DNA from 3 places in the Mediterraneibacter sp. 210702-DFI.5.30 genome. Region 2 is predicted to be linked to each of the others. Evidence: a T-box and tRNA genes for the amino acid it is inferred to sense, from the RefSeq annotation. Region 2 holds a T-box; the other regions hold tRNA genes.
The links. The T-box of region 2 lies ahead of leuS (leucine--tRNA ligase). A T-box ahead of a tRNA ligase gene usually reads a tRNA of that ligase, here a tRNA-Leu.
Positions count from the first base shown of each region.

Region 1: it has a tRNA-Leu gene. The T-box ahead of leuS (leucine--tRNA ligase) is inferred to sense a tRNA for this amino acid. The anticodon was not compared.
Region 3: it has a tRNA-Leu gene. The T-box ahead of leuS (leucine--tRNA ligase) is inferred to sense a tRNA for this amino acid. The anticodon was not compared.

Region 1 covers NZ_JAJCME010000014.1:53,937-60,747, reverse strand. The annotation lists gene LI126_RS12730 (TrmB family transcriptional regulator) at 66-782, shown strand; gene LI126_RS12725 (diaminopimelate decarboxylase) at 775-2,046, shown strand; tRNA gene LI126_RS12720 (tRNA-Leu) at 2,148-2,230, shown strand; gene LI126_RS12715 (helix-turn-helix domain-containing protein) at 2,480-2,680, opposite strand; gene LI126_RS12710 (hypothetical protein) at 2,911-3,120, shown strand; gene LI126_RS12705 (HAD family hydrolase) at 3,216-3,845, opposite strand; gene polA (DNA polymerase I) at 4,019-6,634, shown strand; gene coaE (dephospho-CoA kinase) at 6,636-6,811, shown strand, end outside.
Region 2 covers NZ_JAJCME010000003.1:210,648-217,458, reverse strand. The annotation lists gene LI126_RS04720 (metallophosphoesterase) at 246-944, opposite strand; gene LI126_RS04715 (RNA 2'-phosphotransferase) at 968-1,516, opposite strand; gene LI126_RS04710 (hypothetical protein) at 1,623-1,802, shown strand; gene LI126_RS04705 (HNH endonuclease) at 1,937-2,821, shown strand; gene LI126_RS04700 (hypothetical protein) at 3,084-3,989, opposite strand; gene nrdG (anaerobic ribonucleoside-triphosphate reductase activating protein) at 4,343-4,882, shown strand; T-box leader at 4,938-5,170, shown strand; gene leuS (leucine--tRNA ligase) at 5,226-6,811, shown strand, end outside.
Region 3 covers NZ_JAJCME010000008.1:34,401-41,211, forward strand. The annotation lists gene LI126_RS09880 (diguanylate cyclase domain-containing protein) at 1-1,391, opposite strand, end outside; gene LI126_RS09885 (ZIP family metal transporter) at 1,650-2,426, shown strand; gene LI126_RS09890 (winged helix-turn-helix transcriptional regulator) at 2,626-2,952, shown strand; gene LI126_RS09895 (MBL fold metallo-hydrolase) at 3,033-3,719, shown strand; partial or broken gene LI126_RS09900 (VOC family protein) at 3,716-3,835, shown strand; tRNA gene LI126_RS09905 (tRNA-Leu) at 3,967-4,051, opposite strand; gene LI126_RS09910 (FUSC family protein) at 4,239-5,300, shown strand; gene LI126_RS09915 (DNA-deoxyinosine glycosylase) at 5,365-5,853, opposite strand; gene LI126_RS09920 (FKBP-type peptidyl-prolyl cis-trans isomerase) at 6,069-6,811, shown strand, end outside.

The DNA.
Region 1 (6,811 bases), on a different contig from region 2:
TGACATCCAACAATCAATGCTGTATAGTGTTCCTGTAAAGAACTACTAATCAGAGGGATGGTGCTATGGACGAAAGTAAAGCAATTGAATATCTGATGCATTTTGGAATGTCCCGGCAGGAAGCAACTGTTTATCTTCGGCTGATCGAAGCAGGAAAGCAGACGGGGTATGAGATTGCGAGAGATACAGGAATCTCAAGATCGAATGTGTATGCATCACTGGCAGCTCTGGTTGAGAAAGGGGCTGCATATCTGGTGGAAGAGGATGCCAAGCGATATATTCCGGTTCATGTTCAGGAGTTCTGTGGTAACAGAATCCGCAGAATGGAAGAAGAACAGAAGTGGTTGGATATGAATCTTACGGGAGAACAGAAAGAAGAAGAAGGATATGTTACGATCGATGGTCAGGAACATATTTCAGATAAGATCCATAATCTTCTGGCTAATGTGGAAGAAAGAGTGTATTGTTCCTGTTCCGGTGTCTGTCTGGAACAGTTGAAAGGACAGTTAAAGGAACTGACAGAAAAAGGAAAAAAGGTGGTTCTTGTGACAGATCATCCATTTGAACTTTCAGGGGCGATCATTTATGTGACGAAAGAAAAAGGAAATCAGATTGGTCTGATCACAGATTCTAAATATGTACTTTCGGGTGAGTATGGACAGGAGAGCAGAAACACTTGTGTCTATTCCGGACAGAGAAATTTCGTTACGCTGTTTAAAACAGCACTTGCGAATGAGATAGAATTAATCAAAATACGCGAAGGAGAAAATGAAAATGAGTAAGAAACCATTTGTGACAAAAGAACAGGTTGAAGAGATTGTAAAAACATATCCGACACCGTTCCATCTTTATGATGAGAAAGGGATCCGCGAGAATGCAAAAGCATTAAAGGAAGCATTTGCATGGAATCCGGGATATAAAGAGTATTTTGCTGTAAAGGCAACTCCGAATCCGTTCCTTTTACAGATCTTGAAAGAGTATGGATGCGGTTGTGACTGCTCCTCTTATACAGAACTGCTTATGTCAGATGCAGTTGGAATTGATGGTCATGATATTATGTTTTCCTCTAATGATACACCGGAGGAAGATTTTAAACTTGCTGATAAACTTGGAGCAATCATCAATCTGGATGATATTACACATATTGACTTCCTTGAGAAGACAATCGGACATATTCCGGAGACAATCAGTTGCCGTTATAATCCGGGCGGAATATTCAAGATCAGTAATGATATTATGGATAATCCGGGAGATTCAAAGTATGGAATGACAACAGAGCAGATCACAGAAGCATTTAAGACACTGAAGGCAAAAGGTGCAAAAGAATTTGGTATTCATGCATTCCTTGCCAGCAATACAGTGACAAATGATTATTATCCAATGCTTGCAAAAGTTCTTTTTGAACAGGCAGTACGTCTTCAGAAAGAAACAGGAGTACATATTAAGTTTATTAATCTTTCTGGTGGTATTGGAATTCCTTACACACCTGATCAGGAGCCGAATGATATCCGTGTGATCGGAGAAGGTGTCCGCAAGGTTTATGAAGAAGTACTTGTTCCGGCAGGAATGGGAGATGTTGCAATCTACACAGAGCTTGGCCGCTTTATGATGGGACCTTATGGCTGCCTTGTGACAAAAGCAATCCATGAGAAGAATACTTATAAGAACTACATCGGAGTAGATGCGTGTGCTGTTAACCTGATGCGCCCGGCAATGTATGGAGCATATCATCATATTACTGTTCTTGGAAAAGAAGATGCACCGTGCGATCACAAATATGATGTAACAGGTTCTCTGTGTGAAAATAATGATAAGTTTGCAATTGACAGAATGCTTCCGGAAGTTGATATGGGAGATTACCTTGTAATCCATGATACGGGTGCACATGGTTTCTCTATGGGATATAACTATAATGGTAAATTAAAATCAGCAGAGCTGCTCCTGAAAGAAGATGGAAGTGTACAGATGATTCGCCGTGCAGAGACACCGAAAGACTATTTTGCAACATTTGATTGTTTTGAGGTTGGAAAGAAACTTTGCAAATAAAAAACAAATAAAATCATAAAAAATAGTTGAAAAATGTGACCGGATATGGTAACATAAAAAAGCTGATTCGGACAAGAAGGTTTTCTTGTCCGACAGAATAAGCCGCTGTGGCGGAATTGGCAGACGCACTTGACTCAAAATCAAGCGGTTAGTAGCCGTGCCGGTTCGAGTCCGGCCAGCGGCATCGAACTTAATCTCTGAATATCTTACAAATTCAATGTTTGCAAGATATCCAGAGATTTTTTATATATTAGGAAAGTGCTTTCCTAATATATAAAAAACGCTCCGCTAAGGATGCGCACTGCGGCGTACAATGTAGATGTCGCAAGCGGTCTACGTTTCCACTTCGGTCCTTGCTAAACAAGCGCCATTGGCGCTTAGCAACGCCGCAGGCGCAAGAATGTGCAATGCACATTCTTTGTTCTTTGTAATTTCACTTTTTTCCACGACCAACGAGATAATCAATTGAGACTGTATAATAATCAGCAAGTTTGATGAAGACATCAATAGGAACGTTGATTTTTCCAAGTTCATATTTAGAATATGTAGTCTGTTTGATGTTGAGGTATGCAGCAACTTCTTTCTGCGTTTTATCATTATCTTCTCGCAAATTTCGTATATTTTCGAATTTCATAATCCCATCCTCGTACCTTAAAGCCGGTGTGCGAACTTAACCGGAAACAAGCTATTGTTCACAGTATCCAGTGAACAATAATCTGATATCTTTTGTATTTTTGGATTATTATATAAAAGTCCTGACACGACTATTGAAATATAGTCGTACTACGACTATAATTGATAAAAACATGAAGAAATGTGCGAGAAATGAGACAGCATAAGAACTAAGGGGAATGGGAGAAAGTGATGAATAAAGAAAAAATAGATGATATGGATTATTATGAAAAATATCTGTTGAATGCGACGAAAGAAGAAAGGGATTGCTATATAAAAGAACATCCTGATTTTATGAATGAATATCCGGTATCGTATGAACATCGGGAACTGCTTCAGGATAAGATTTATCGTGGATTGATGCGTAAGATCCGGGATTATGAAAAAAGTCGTGAGCAATAAAAAACTGACAGATCACAACAGAAACAGAATGAAATTCTTAATGGACAGAAAATGTTTCGTGTGGTTTGTCAGTTTGTTTTAAATAAACAGAGATGTTAATCAAGCTTTCTTAAAATGTTTTTTAATTCTGAAAAAGAATGTATCGTCGGATAATCTTCCTTAACATCTCCAAGTCCATATTCAGCAAAGATAAAAGGAATACCGGCTTTTTTGCAGGAATCAGCATCGCCCTGGGTATCTCCGACATAGACAGGGGATGTCAGGTTATTTTTCTCCATTAATTTCAGAATCGTCTGGTCTTTGGAAGTCTGCGTCTGGCCAAAACAAAGGAAATCTTTGATATATGGTTTCATGCCTGCGCCTTTCATCATAACTTCAATATATCCGCACTGGCAATTGCTTACAATAAAAAGAGGATATTCTAGAGCCAGCTCCTTGAGTGTGTCCATAACGCCTTCGTAGTAAACACCGGGATGTGTTTCAAGATAGCGGTTTTCATAATCAAAACAGATATCCATCAGTTTTCTTCGAGAGTTCGGGTCGAGATCGGGAAAAACTCCGGCAGCAATTTCGTCCATTGTCTTTCCAAACAGTCCCTGAAGAATTTCACGGTTTAAGTTTGGCTCAAGATCAGAGTTCTCTTTTATTGCAAGATTCCAGGATTCGGCTACAACTTCAACAGAATCCCAAAGTGTTCCATCTACATCAAATATAATTCCATCCATAATAATTCTCCTGATAGTATTTTTGAAAATATTGTTTACAAGATATTGGAGTCAAAAGCCCTAAATAATGATACCATAAAATGAACCTTTAAAAAAGAAGTTAATTAGTGTATACTTTAATAATGGTTAAAATTAAATGCAACAAAAAGCAAGAGATAATAGGAGAGAATCTGATGAGAGATAAAATTGTACTGATCGATGGACACAGTATATTGAACCGGGCGTTTTATGGAGTTCCGGATCTGACGAATTCGGAAGGACTGCATACAAACGCAGTTTATGGATTCCTGAATATTATGTTTAAGATATTAGATGAAGAGAAGCCGGAATATCTGACGGTTACATTTGATGTGCATGCGCCGACATTTCGCCATGAGATGTTTGCAGATTATAAGGGCACGAGAAAGCCGATGGCAGAGGAACTGCGTCAGCAGGTGCCTGTGATCAAGGACGTTCTGCGTGCGATGCATATAGAAGTGATTGAAAAGGCCGGACTTGAGGCGGATGATCTTTTGGGAACCTTGTCTCATCGTTGTGAGGAGAAAGGAATGGATGTTTCCATCATTTCCGGAGACCGTGATACGCTTCAGCTTGCGACAGAGCATATTAAGATCCGCATTCCAAAGACGAAGCAGGGGAAGACGGAAGTAGAAGATTATTATGCGGCAGATGTGCAGGAACGCTATGGAGTAACACCGAAGGAATTTATTGATGTAAAGGCTTTGATGGGTGATACTGCTGATAATATTCCTGGTGTTCCGGGAGTTGGCGAAAAGACAGCGACAAAGATCATTCAGCAGTACCAGACGATTGAAAATGCATACGAGCATGTTGATGAGCTGAAACCGCCAAGAGCAAGCAAGAATCTGAAAGAATTCTGGGAGCAGGCACAGCTTAGTAAGACACTTGCGACGATTAAACTGGATGCAGATATTACCTTTGAACTTGAAAATGCCAGACATGAGAATCCTTATACAAAAGAAGCTCATGAATTATTCCAAAGACTGGAGTTTAAAAATCTGCTTGGAAGATTTGATGTAGAAGCGTCAGTGAATGATGTGGAAAAATATTTTCGTGAGGTAACAGGAAAAGAAGAAATTGAGAAAGTCTTTAAAGAGGCGGAGAAAGCAGAGACCGTTGGTGTGGCATTTTCCAAAGATGCTGGAAATGTTCTCCCATTGTTTGCACATGCTTCAGGATACGGAAGGGTTTCTCTTTGCTATGAAGCAGAGAAGATTGTTACGATTCCTTGTGATATGGATGCTGATTTTGAATATCTGACAGGAAAGTTGTCTCATCTTGCAAAAAGTGTGAAACGTTTTTCAATGTGTGGATTGAAAGAATATCTGGAATGGCTGCCGGAACTTACAAGTGAGAACGGGTTTGATGCAATCGTAGCAGCATATCTTCTGAATCCTCTGAAAAATGATTACAATGCAGAAGATGTGGCAAGAGAACATTTGAATCTTTTAATTGATGAAAAACTTGATGAGGGTACAAAATCATGTTATGAGGCATATACAGCTTATGCCTGTGTCCCGGTTCTTGAGAAGAAACTGGAAGAGAATGGAATGTTCCGTTTGTTTAATGAAATTGAAATGCCGTTAGTATTTACATTGTATGATATGGAACAGGCCGGTGTTAAGGTTGAAGGTGAAGAGCTGAAGCGTTACGGAGAAGAGCTTGGAGCGAGAATCGTTGAGCTGGAAAAAGAGATTTATGAAATGGCAGGGGAAGAGTTTAATATCAATTCTCCAAAACAGCTTGGTGTGATTCTTTTTGAAAAACTGGAAATGCCTCATGCAAAGAAGACAAAGACCGGGTATTCTACAGCAGCGGATGTGTTAGATAAACTTGCACCGGAATATCCTATCGTAGCAAAGATTCTGGAGTATCGTCAGCTTGCAAAACTGAAGTCAACATATGCAGATGGACTTGCGAATTATATAGGAATGGATGGAAGAATCCACAGTAAATTCAATCAGACGATCACAGCAACCGGACGTATCAGCAGTACAGAACCGAATCTGCAGAATATACCGGTTCGTATGGAGCTTGGACGTCTGATCCGTAAAGTATTTGTACCAAAAGAAGGCTGTGTCTTTGTGGATGCGGATTATTCTCAGATCGAGCTTCGTATTCTGGCGCATTGTTCCGGTGATGAACAGCTGATCCAGGCATATCGTGAAGCGAGAGATATTCACCGAATGACAGCTTCCCAGGTATTCCATGTACCATTTGATGAAGTGACAGATCTGCAGAGAAGAAATGCAAAAGCAGTTAATTTCGGCATTGTGTATGGAATCAGTTCTTTTGGACTGAGTCAGGATCTGAGTATTTCGAGAAAAGAGGCGGCACAGTATATTGAGCATTATTTTGAATCCTACCCGGGAATTAAGACATTTCTTGATAAATGTGTGAGCGATGCGAAAGAAAAAGGATATGCAGAGACTTTATATGGAAGAAGAAGACCGATGCCGGAATTAAAATCCAGCAATTTTATGCAGAGAAGTTTTGGAGAGCGTGTGGCAATGAATGCACCGATCCAGGGAACTGCTGCAGATATTATTAAAATAGCAATGATTCATGTAAATGAAGAATTGAAGAAGAGAAATCTGAAATCACGGATGATCCTTCAGGTGCATGATGAACTTTTGATCGAAGCAGATGAAACAGAATTAGAAGAAGTGCAGCAGATCCTTCAGGATAAGATGGAACACGCAGCAGAATTGTTAGTTCCGCTTAGCGTAGATATGCATACAGGGAAGAACTGGTATGAGGCAAAATAAGATGAAAGTAATTGGAATCACGGGTGGAGTTGGCTCCGGAAAAAGTGAAGTTTTAAAATTTCTTGAACAGGAATACGGTGCGGTAGTCTGCCAGATGGATGAAGTTGCAAAGCAGATCCAGAAGAAAGGGACACAGGCATTTTCGAGAATTGTACAAGAATTTGGTGAACAGATTGT
Region 2 (6,811 bases):
AGAAAAAGTAAAACAGATAATGGAATAGCATTCCTTTGTTCCATCTTCCGAGCAATTAATTCAGTTGATTCTGGAGATAAAATGTAATTAACAATAAGTTTTTAAGGTAACTGATCACAGATGAAATGAACAAATAAACTCCAGAGAGAATTACAGAGAAGACACCAAAAGCGGAACTTTGTTCCGCTTTTGTGTTTGAAAGAGAGGAAAATCCATTCGTGAGAGGATTTACGTTCATTAGGAAATTATGGCAGTATCAATTCAGGTTTGAAATTTAAATAGTCTCCGGAAACAAGTTTATACTCAATCCCGTCTACGTATCCTTTAAAGCTGTCATCAAAGCGTTCCTCCCCATGACAATGTGAATAGATTACTTTGGAAACATTATACTCTAAAGCTATTTTTGTGAATGGACTATCCTGTTCACCGATTGTTGTCGGCGGATAATGCAGGAATATGATAAATTTATCATAGCCGGCAGTGCGGGCAGCTTCGAATGATACGCGAAGCCTATCTATCTCGCGAGTACGAAGTTTTAAAAAATGTTCTATCGAATCTTTTCCTTCATAACAATATCCTTTTGTTCCAACAAGTGCATAATCCTGATAGTTATAGAAATTATTTTGTAGGAACTCGAGCTTTCCTTGAAAGAGATTGTTGAGCTTTTGTGTTTTTTTTGCATCCCAGAACATGTCATGATTTCCGCGGAGAAGAATCTTACGCCCTGGTAGATTTATGATAAAGTTTAAATCTTCCTGTGCTTCATCTAAATTCCGTCCCCAAGAATGATCTCCGGTAAGTACGATGGTATCTTTGGATGTTATTTTCTTTTTCCAGTTCTTTTCTATCTTAGCAACATGATTCTTCCAACGTCGGCCGAAAATATCCATAGGTTTATTGTTTGAGAAGGAGAGATGTAGGTCTCCCATAGCATATAAACTCACGTTAAAGCACCTCCCTGTCTATATTAATTAGCATGAGAACAAATCTTCCTAAGGTATTGTATTGGCACAGATTTTGTGAGCCATACACCGTTTACAGACTGATAAAATTCATATCCGTCTATATACATTTTATGTGATAAAACTTCATAAATAATGGGCTTTCCATGTCTTTTACCAACAGTGATTGCTGTGTTTTCGTTATCTGATAAATGGACATATAAGCGACTTTTCGAAATTAGTCCGTTTTCATCAATGGATGAAACGTATTTTTTTCCTGTCCCGTGATATAACACTGCAGGAGGTTCTTTCTTGAGAAGTTCGACATCAACAACAATGGAATGCCCCTGATTTGCCCGGATTAGAGTCCTATCTTTATTAAATGAATATCGCTGCTTATTATCTGTTTTAACAATTTCTTCCAGTGTATCCATGTCGATAGGATGTGTTTTTGACATACCGATTAAAAGTTCTTCGACAGAAGCCCAGCCATGTGTATCCAATGTGATTCCAATCTTTTCTGGATGATGTCGTAAAATCAAACTCAAAAACCGACTTGTTTTATTTAGATCCATTTGTCATACCTTCTTCCGTAATCTGACGTTTGCGTTTCTGTTTGCTTAACTGTATAAAATTTATTATACTATTCTTACAATATTTTTCGCAATGAAAAGGATGTGTATGAATACAATGTTTGATTTATCTTACAGAATCGAAGAGCGCGGTATAGAAAAAGGTATAGAACTAGGACGTTTGAGCCTTATTCGGCATATGCTTTCGCAGCAAATGCCAGTAGAGGATATCAAGAAGTATACAGGTGCTTCAGATGAAGAAATTAAAAAGGCTGAAGAAATGTCATAACTTTCCTTTGATTCTCGTGGTTTGTCATATCATAATTTATACTTGAGCAAAAAAAAGCACATCATTGAAAAATTGTCCTTTGCTTGCTATAATGTTAGCAGTTTTAATTATTATGAAATACAGGTGAGTTATCAATGAAACAAGCTCTAAACGATAGTATTCTTTTTGTAGTTTTAGTAGTAATAATAGTAGCTTTAGTTATAACACTTATAGTTTTAATAATACAAGCAATCTGCAGGTCTGTGGCTGATAATTATATAGATAAGAATAGAAGAAGCTTATTTAATAAAACAAGACCCTTATCAGATAAGTGTGTTGAGGCAGGAAACAAGTTGTTAAATGAACTACGGACTTATTGGGCATATATAGATGAATTAGGACTTGATCAAGAATATACATGTTCCAGTTCAGTAGTATCAAATGCTTCTAATAACGTAGTTAAATATTTGATCAAATATAGCGATATCGGATATGATCAAGATACTCTCGAAAAAATTGATTTTTGTATTAGATATTTGCATTTATATGAACAAATGATGGATGATATGGAAATATTGGAAGATGATATAAGTGAGTATTTACCAGCACATGTGAGAATGTTTGCATTAAAAAATAAAATACCTTATAAAGTATGTGATATATCTTACAAACTGGCAGAGAATGTGGAACCAGAGTTTTCATTTTTATATGTAAGTCCAGCGGGTAGAAGTGAGAGAGCATTTGATATTAATATTACACCATCATTGCTTTCGAAGGTTGAGTCAGAAATATATAAAAAGCTGGACAAAAAAGGGTTCTCTACGACACAGAGACAGATGATGACCAACGATTTACGTGAGGCAATAAAGAAAAGGGATAATTATACGTGCTGTATATGTGGTAATAGCGTATTTAATGAACCAAATTTATTACTTGAAGTCGATCATATTGTCCCAATTTCTAAAGGTGGGAAAACGGAAGCTAGTAATTTACAAACTCTTTGTTGGAGATGCAATAGGTCTAAAAGTAACAAAATGTGACAATAAGGCGACGGAATAATAGTATCTGTCGCCTCTCGTATTATTCCCATGTAATTTTTGTACCTGAATGAGTACTTGTAAATTTTGCTTTGAGATCTGGATTTGCCTTTATAGTTGTTGAAGTGTTTGTATCCATCATAAAATTCCAATTTTTTGACTTACTGATATCAAAAGAACTTAAATCTAAGTATTTTATAATATGATGATACGGATGTAAAGTTTCAGCAAGTCAATGAGTGCCATCCCTAGAGTTTGGACTTTTTTAAAGTCCAAACTCCTTCAATAATTTTTTCTGATATTCTCGGTCTGCAGCTGCTTTGAGAATCTCATCAGTTCTGTTAAGTTCGGACAATTTCAAAATCAGTTGATTAATCCTGTTTTCTCCAAGAGATTCCCCTTCTTTTATGCCTTCTCTTATCCCTTCTTCTCTTTTTTCATCTAATTCATCTTTCATTAATTCTAATAACGCATTACACATATCTCGTTTTCCCTCCTTTAGCCGATTCTCGTTTGCTTTTACTATGATCTCCATAACAGCCTGATACAGCTGATCTTCTTTGTTCTTTTTATAATCCTCTAAAAGCCGTCTTGTGACAGACATGTCTTCCAGAGTATCTGTCAAACTATATAACCAGAGATTTTTCTCCGGCGATAATCGATTTGTTACAAGAATCTGAATCGGTAAGATATCTCCAATTACATAATAAATCCCTTCTTCCGGATTATCAATAATGTAGTGGCGGACTTCTTTCAAATGTCGGATCAGTTCTCTTGGATATCGTTTTGACACTAAGGTGATTGTCAGCTCCTGGATCGGAATTTCATTTACCTTCCCTGTATCTGCTTTATAAAAATTTGTATATCCATATACCTTATAGAAATCGTCCACGGAAAGGGAATCGGATGGTGATTTATATTCGATGATATTATACTTACGGAATATTTTCCCAATATTTTTATGGATCGGTTCCGCATTCTTCTTTTTAATGATCAACACATCAATTGCCATTGGCTTTGAACTTAATAGATACTCCCGTTCAAATTTTAATTTTTCTTTTTCTTCTCTGAATTCAATCTGCAAGTCTGCATAAAATGCTGGATGCCACTGAAGCAGCTTTCCATCTGCCGGTTGCTGTTCTTCCGGCAATTGTTTTCTCTTTTGTTTCATCTAAGAGACCTCCTTATGTGATTTTTCACAGAAGTTCTCTCTTCATCAGAAAACCTCTGCTTTAAATAATGGATTTTAAAAGCATGAATTTTCTGATTTGACAGGTGTATTCTACCTGTAATGAAACCGTTTATATGAATTTAGATGTTTTAGAAAATATGCTTTGAAATAGGATAACATATTTATGTACAATATTCAATGCTTTTCGATAATGAACTGTTACTTCTAAGCAGCATCACTTAAGATAGCAAAAGATGAAAAGATATGGTATGATAGGGATAAATGGAAAGAAAATTCCAATCAATGCTATGATACGAAATGTATTTTGGAATAAGTGGAAAAGAGGATTCAAAGTGAACTACGGAGAGATTAAAAAATGTGATATTGCAAATGGAGAGGGTGTTCGTGTTGCCCTTTTCGTGTCAGGCTGCAGGCATCATTGTAAGGGATGTTTTAACAGTATGACATGGGATTTTAATTATGGAAAGAAATTTACGGAAGAAACAGAAGAAGAGATTCTGGAAGCGTTGAAGCCGAATTATATTGATGGACTGTCATTGCTTGGTGGCGAACCATTCGAACCGGAGAATCAGGAAGTGCTTGTGAAGCTTTTAAGAAAAGTGAAGGAACGTTATCCGAAGAAGAACATCTGGTGTTACAGTGGTTATTTGTTCGATGAGGAATTGAAGAAAGAAAGCAGGGCGAGATGCGAGTATACGGATGAGATGCTTTCTATGCTGGACGTACTTGTGGATGGAAGATTCGAGGAAGATAAGAAAAATATTACACTGCTGTTCAGAGGATCAGAAAATCAGCGCTTGATCGATGTGAAGAAATCACTGGAACAAGACAAGGTTGTAGAATGGAAACCGGCAATAAAAAGAGGACTTTAAACGGAAAAAAGCCTTGACTTATATTCGCATAGTTTTTATAATAAATAGGTATATTGTAAAAACGCAGATGAGGAGTAGTAGAAGGAAAAGATGCTTTTCAGAGAGCTGTCGGCAGGTGTGAGACAGCAGCACAGACTTTGAACTGACCTCGGAGTTCTTTCGGTGAAAAGATGTTATATTGATTAGCCGGAGGCGGGAGTTCCCGTTATAGAATGAATGAGTGCATTTGAACTTTGTGTCAGATGAATAAGAGTGGTACCACGGAATTAAAGCCTTTTCGTCTCTTGGATATATGAGAAGAAGAGGCTTTTCTTTATATTGATGAAAGAGAGGAATTAAGTACATGGGTACAAAGATTGTTTACAATCACAAAGCCATTGAGAAAAAATGGCGTGAGAAATGGGAAGAGACACCGGTCAATCCAAGAAATGGAAAAGACGGAAACAAGAAACCGAAATATTACTGCCTGGATATGTTCCCGTATCCATCAGGAAATGGTCTTCATGTAGGACATTGGAGAGGATATGTAATCTCTGATGTATGGAGCCGTTATAAATTACAGCAGGGATACTACATCGTTCATCCAATGGGATGGGATGCATTCGGTCTTCCGGCTGAGAACTATGCGATCAAGATGGGCGTTCACCCGGCGAAATCCACAGAGGCGAACATCACGAATATTAAGAGACAGATCAATGATATCGCAGCACTGTATGACTGGGATATGGAAGTAAATACAACAGATCCTGAGTTCTACAAGTGGACACAGTGGATCTTCGTTAAGATGTTCAAGGAAGGTCTTGCTTACGAGAAAGAGTTCCCGATCAACTGGTGTCCGTCCTGTAAGACAGGTCTTGCGAACGAAGAGGTTGTGAATGGTAAATGTGAGCGTTGTGGTGCAGAGGTTACAAAGAAGAACCTTCGTCAGTGGATGCTTCGCATTACAAAATATGCAGACCGTCTGTTGAATGACCTTGATAAACTTGACTGGCCGGAGAAGGTTAAGAAGATGCAGGCTGACTGGATCGGAAAATCTTACGGTGCAGAAGTTGACTTCCCGGTAGAAGGAAGAGATGAGAAGATCACTGTTTATACAACAAGACCGGATACACTCCACGGAGCTACATTTATGGTACTTGCTCCTGAGCACGAACTGGCAGCATCTCTCGCAACAGATGAGACAAGAGATGCAGTAGAGAAATACATTTATGATGCATCTATGAAGTCCAATGTTGACCGTATGCAGGACAAAGAGAAGACAGGAGTTTTCACAGGAAGCTATGCGATCAACCCACTGAATGGAGCAAAGACACCGATCTGGCTGTCTGATTATGTACTGGCTGACTACGGTACAGGAGCAATCATGTGTGTACCTGCACATGATGACCGTGACTTCGAGTTCGCAACAAAATTCAATATTCCGATCATTCAGGTTATCGCAAAAGACGGAGAAGAGATCGAGAATATGACAGAGGCATATACAGATGCAGTCGGAACAATGATCAACTCCGGTGAGTGGAACGGTATGGAGTCTTCTGTGCTTAAGAAAGAAGCTCCACATATGATCGAAGAGATGGGAATCGGACGCGCAACAGTAAACTACAAGCTGCGTGACTGGGTATTCTCCCGTCAGCGTTACTGGGGAGAGCCAATCCCGATCATTCACTGTCCGAAGTGTGGAAATGTTCCGGTACCGGAAGAAGAACTTCCACTTCGTCTGCCAGAGGTAGATTCCTACGAGCCAACAGGAACAGGTGAGTCACCACTTGCTGCAATCGATGAGTGGGTAAACTGCAAGTGTCCGGTTTGTGGAAGTGATTCCAAGAGAGAGACTAACACAATGCCACAGTGGGCAGGATCCTCCTGGTATTTCCTGCGTTATGTAGATAACCACAATTCAGAAGCACTTGTTTCCAGAGAAAAAGCAGA
Region 3 (6,811 bases), on a different contig from region 2:
GAGATATCCTTGAGTGCAAATCCAAGTTGTTTGCGGACACCGGATTGAAGTCCTTCCTTGTAAGCCATACATCCATTCTTTCCATGTAGTTTTACTTCATAAAGTGCGGCATCTGCACAGCGCATGAGCTGCGCACGGTTTGATGCAGCGGTAGGGTATTCAGCATATCCAAGAGAAATATAAAATGGGTAGTCATTTCCCTTGTATGAGAATATCTTTGGAAGCATAGTGAATTGTTGTAACTGTTCTTTCGCATCATCATATGTGCGATTAGGGAGAAGAATACAGAATTCGTCACCGCCGTTTCGCCCCAATAATGCATCCGATGGAAAAGATTTTTTCATACTGTCAGCAAGATTCTTTAAAGCTCTGTCACCGTAAACATGTCCATAGATATCATTAATAAACTTAAAATCATCTATATCGAAGAGTGCAACTACATAATGAGCGTTCGGATTTTTAGCAATCATTTCTTCTACTAATTCATCAAATCCGTAACGATTATAAATATTGGTAAGTGAATCCATATGTGCCAGTTTCTGGAATTTGTTTTTATTTTCTTTTGATGTTAGCCAGACCCAGATAAGAACTGACAGAACAAATACGATAGAAGTAAAAAATCCGATAACTATAGCTATAAGTTTCGCATTTCTCCACCCACTTACAGGCATTACCTCAAATTTCCAGTTCTCTTCACCTATTGTAAAATCATAAGAAACCGGATTTGTTAAAGTTCCATCTGACTGATAAACAACTTCATATGTATCACTCCAGGGAGAGGATGTTTTCGAAAGCTTATATTTATAACTAAAATCCGAAAGTGCGTTGATTGAGTCTGAAAAAATATCAGGAACACGCAAAATAACAATCGTAAATCCCCAGAAATATTCCTGACCATTTTTATCATTTAAGTAGACCGGATTGCGAACTGCAATTCCATAGCCTCCTTGCTTTAATTCAAAGGGACCTTGTGTGATCAAAGTATGGTTATCCCTCGCATAACAGGAAATTTCTCCACGATCTTTATCATGGAGCAGATCAATCTTGCCCGCTTCATTTCCTTCAGCAGGATAAATATCTGTCACAACACCATTTGGGGCGAGCTGTATACTTTCTATAGAGTCGGACATAATATTTTTGGAAATGGTATCAAAATAATTGATCTCTCCATTTTCACTGATCAAGATTTGTTGTAACGTATCAGTGATCTCAATCCCATTAGTAATCTCATTCTTTATACGTTCACCGTAAGTTGTTGCATTTAATTGTGCGGTCGTGCGTTTCTGTTCTTTTTCAATGGCATCTGTTTTGTATACAATCAAACCAACAAGGCACATGCCCAGTAAAAAAACGATAAGAGGCACAAGCGTTTTCTTCTTCAAGTAATTCACCTCTGTTTAAGCATCGTATATTTTCGCAATGCCATATTATAGCACAGAAAGCGAAAGATTGAGTGAAAACTGTGAAAAAAACAGGAAAATTGGATGGGGAAGTGATCAGGCAGAAAAGTTGCTTCTTGCTACACAATTCCTTAAGTGATATACTGAACTAGAGAAAAAATAATCCGTGTGGAATTACAGGTTCGGTTTTACACGGATTTTTAGAAAATGAGTAGTTAGTTAAAACTAACCAATAAAGGAGATGCGTAAATGGAAATTTTTCTTGGGATACTGATTCCGTTCATTGGAACAACGCTTGGTGCAGCATGTGTGCTTTTTATGAAAAAAACACTTAGAAAACAGGTGCAGCGTGCACTTGCAGGATTTGCCGCAGGGGTAATGGTTGCAGCATCCATCTGGAGTCTTTTGATTCCAGCTATTGAACAATCCGAAAATACGGGAGCTTTATCCTTTTTCCCGGCAGTAGTCGGGTTTTGGATTGGCGTGTTGTTTTTGCTTACGTTGGATCATTTGATTCCACACCTTCATGTAGGAAGTGAACAGTCAGAAGGACCTAAAAGTAAGCTTGGGCGTACAACGATGATGGTACTGGCGGTTACACTGCATAATATTCCTGAGGGGATGGCAGTTGGTGTAATGTATGCAGGTCTTCTTGCAGGAAATACAAAGATTACAGCAGCGAGTGCGCTTGCTTTATCACTTGGAATTGCAATTCAGAATTTCCCAGAAGGAGCAATTATATCTCTGCCGCTTAGAGCCGAAGGAGAAAGTAAGGGGAAGGCATTTCTAGGAGGTGTGCTTTCAGGTGTGGTTGAACCAGTTGGAGCAGTACTTACAATCATTGCTGCGCAGCTGATAATCCCGGCATTACCATATTTACTGAGCTTTGCAGCAGGAGCAATGCTTTATGTTGTGGTTGAAGAACTGATTCCGGAAATGTCGCAAGGGGAGCACTCTAATATCGGTACAGTTTTCTTTGCGGTTGGGTTCAGTTTGATGATGGTTCTGGATGTGGCGTTGGGGTGATAGAGAATCTTAAAAGATTTATTTGACATAAGAAAAAAAGAAATGCTAGTCTAATAAATAGAAAGGTGCTACCGGGCGGTTATTTTTGCGTCTTGGAATCATGCTTTCAACGCACGTAACCAAGACTATAAAAAGTCGCACACAGTGAGATCACTATTTAAAATGTATGTGTTATTATAAAATTGGAGGTGAATGTGAAATGAAGACAAAAGATGAACTTCCTGTTTGTCCGGTAGCAACGGCCGTGTCCCTTATAGGTGGAAAATGGAAACTTTTGATCATACGTAATTTAAAAGAACGTCCCTGGCGTTTTAATGAACTGCAGAGAGATATTGAAGGCATTTCACAGAAGGTACTGACAGATAGTCTCAGGCAAATGATTGATGACGGGCTTGTTTATCGGCACGATTATCAGGAGATTCCGCCAAAAGTAGAATATGGATTAACGGAACTTGGAAAAGAAATGCTGCCAATTATAGATGCACTGGCCGATTTTGGGAATTATTATAAATCAATCATAGATTGATTCTTTATTAGGAATTTAAACAACATAGAAATCAGAATTTTTTTATGAAGTTTCCAATATTAATTTATACAGGAGATATTATGAAAATTACTTACATTAACCACAGTGGATTTTTACTTGAAACCAAAGATTGCTACTATATTTTTGATTATTATAAGGGTGAATTACCGCACCTTGATAAGGAAAAAGAAGTAATCGTTTTTTGTAGTCACTTCCATAAGGATCATTTTAACCCTCAAATTTTTGAGATTCTTGATGATATGGGGATGACTTATCAGGCAGTCCTGGCGAATGATATACGAAAAAGAAATCATTTGACAGATATGAAGATTACATATGTTTATCATGATCAGACTTATAATCTGGATAATGATACCAAAGTTGATACATTGCTGTCTAACGATAGTGGTGTAGCATTTATTGTCAAAACAAAGGAAGGTACCATTTATCATGCCGGCGACTTAAATGACTGGTATTGGGATGGTGAACCGAAAGCTGACAACCAGAGACTTACTTCAGCATATCGTGCAGAAATCAGGAAAATTAAGGGTATGCATTTTGATGCTGCATTTGTTCCTTTAGATCCGAGGCAGGGAGATCACTATGCCGACGGAATTCTGTATTTCCTTAAAAATGTAGATTGCAATGTCATTTTTCCAATGCATTACTGGAATGATGCCAATGTAATTAAGCGGTTTATTACTGAATATCCGCAATATAAGTCACGTATTAAAGACACAGAATGTACAAAAGGAGAAGAATTATGAAGTTTAAGATGATTCACGAGAACTACAATGTATCAGACCTGGAGCGATCTATTAAATTTTACAACGAGGCCCTTGATCTGCACGAAGTGAGAAGAAAGACTACGGATGATTTTATCAAAGATCCAGATGGATACTGGCTTGAGATTCTGCCATAAAGCTAGTTGAGAAAACGAAAAATGTGCTAATTTCAGATAACAAAAAAATAAGAGAAATCCTTGAATCAAGGATTTCTCTCACATTCTATCAATGCGGAAGAGGAGACTTGAACTCCCACAGGATAAAACTCCCACTAGAACCTGAATCTAGCGCGTCTGCCATTCCGCCACTTCCGCTCGACACAAACTATCTTATCATAGAGCCTGCGTTTTGTAAAGTCTAAAAATTAAATTCTATATATTGTTCGAATAATTTAGATTTATCAGAAAACTTTAATAAAGTTTTTATTGACTCCGAGATGGATTTGTATTATAGTTTCTCGTTGATATTTTGAAGAAAAATAACAGTGGGAGGAAGAGATATATGACATTTTATCAGGAGTTACAGCTCAGTTCAGTTGCATCTAAGCAGCTGATCAAAGCGACAGAAGACAAGAAGGAAAGGTATCGCCACATTCTAATTTATAATTTTAAAGTCTATCTTGTAATGGCATTTTGTGTGGCGGTAGTTTCTTTATACAGTCATTTCACAGGGAATAACAACAGTGTAGTAGGCGTTACAGTGCTTCTTGCGGTGCTTGTTCTTCGACAGGCAGATTTTGGAATTCGTACAACGCACGGATTGGCCTCGATTGTCGGAATCTTTGGAATATTGATTGCAGGACCGAAGCTTTCGAATATGGTGTCACCGGTTCCGGCATTCTTTATTAATATAGTATGTATTTTGCTTCTTATGATTCTGGGATGTCACAATGTGATCATGTACAATCATTCTACATTTGTTCTTGGATATCTTCTTCTCCAGGGATATGATGTGACCGGACAGGAGTACTTGTATCGCGTGGTTGGCCTTTTGGTTGGAATGGTATTGTGTATGGCAATCTTCTATAAGAATCAGAAGAACAGACCGTATAGAAGATCATTTCTTGATTTGTTCCGCGAGTTCAATATCAGCTCTGCAAGAAACAGATGGTACATTCGTCTTTCATTTGTTGTTTCCAGTGCAATGTTATTCATGTCATTGCTTGGACTTCCGAGAGCAATGTGGGCGGGGATCGCAAGCATGTCTGTTTGTCTTCCATTCCCGGATGACTGTAAAGAACGAGCAGGAAAGAGAGCTGCATTTAATATAGTAGGATGTCTGTTATTTGTTATCCTGTATTTGGTGCTTCCGGAGTCAATGTATCCATACATCGGAATGATCGGAGGAATTGGAGTCGGATATTCTGCAGGGTATGCATGGCAGACAGCATTTAATACATTTGGAGCATTATCGATCGCGTCCGGCTTGTTTGGGATGCCGTATGCGGTAGCGCTTCGTATTGGGGCAAATGTATTTGGCGCGGCATACACGATGGCATGCAATAAGATTCTGCCGAGACTGGCAGCAGTGTTTGAGCAGAGAAGAGAACAGGTTAGCGAATAATCTAAGTTGTTTGAAATAGTAATTTATTTGAATAAAAATGGAGTGAGAACTGAGGCAATATAATTCACCTCAGTATCTCACTCCATTTTTCGTACAAACGGTCCAGTGACCAGGCGGCATTGGCTGGGCTGGTGGAAGGAAGCACAAGGATGTCTCTTTCGGTCAGCGGCTGCTGATATTTCTTATAAAGAGCTCCGGCTTTATTTCCGTTTGCATAGATTTGTCGAATCTGACAATGATCTAGGATTTGTTTCAAATCAGTTGGTGTCACATTTTTGATACTGCTGTCACTGGAGCCTTTGATGTCACAGCTTTGAATAACATCCCAGATGGCGATATGGTGGCGGAGTAACATGGCCGTTTTCTCTTCAACTGTCTGCGGAGTTTCCTCCTCACAAAGTTTCGCCAACAATTTCCAGAATCGATTTTGTTTATGTCCGTAGTAGAAATTATTTTCCCGTGATTTTACAGAAGGAAGAGTTCCAAGAATCAGAATCTCGGAGTCTTCATTATATATTGGTTCAAAGGAATGGGTAATGTGTTCATATTCCATGGTTGTGCTCACTTTCTGATGGTTTGGAGTAAGTTTTATAACAAGTATAGTGTCTTGAGGAGATTGTGTCAATGATACTGTTTGCGTTGCTGGTCGCACATCGTGTGAACAGTAACTGCTACAAGGAGCAACTTCGCATCTACACAAAGGTTGCTTTTACCTGCGTAATGGATTATACTAGTCTGACAGGGAATTTTGAAACGGAGGATTTTACAATGAAAATTGCAGTAACTTATGACAACGGAAATATTTTCCAGCATTTTGGAAAGACAGAGACTTTCAAAGTGTACGAAGTGGAAGATAATAAGGTAGTTTCCAGTGAAGTGATCGGTTCTAATGGGGAAGGACACGGAGCACTGGCAGGACTGCTTGCAGGACAGAATGTAGATGTTCTGATCTGTGGTGGAATCGGTGGCGGAGCTCAGACAGCACTTGCAGAGGCTGGCGTTGAATTATGTTCAGGTGCTCAGGGAGACGCAGATCAGGCAGTAGAGGCATACCTGAAAGGCGAGCTTGTATCCAGAGGAGCTACATGTGATCATCATCACCATGAGGAAGGACATTCCTGTGGAGATCATGAAGAGGGACATTCTTGTGGAAGCAGCTGCGGTGGCGGATGCGGATCACACACTACAATGGAAGGAAAGAATGTTGGAAAGAAATGCCGTACACATTACAAAGGAACATTCAATGACGGAACTCAGTTTGATTCTTCTTATGATCGTGGAGAGCCGCTTGAGTTTGTATGCGGTGCAGGACAGATGATCAAAGGATTTGATGCAGCAGTAGCTGATATGGAAGTTGGTCAGGTAGTGGACATCCATCTGATGCCGGAAGAAGCTTATGGAATGCCGAATCCGGAAGCTATCTTCACAGTAGAGATTGCAGAACTCCCGGGATCTGAAGACCTTGAAGTGGGACAGCAGGTTTACCTGTCCAATCAGTATGGACAGCCATT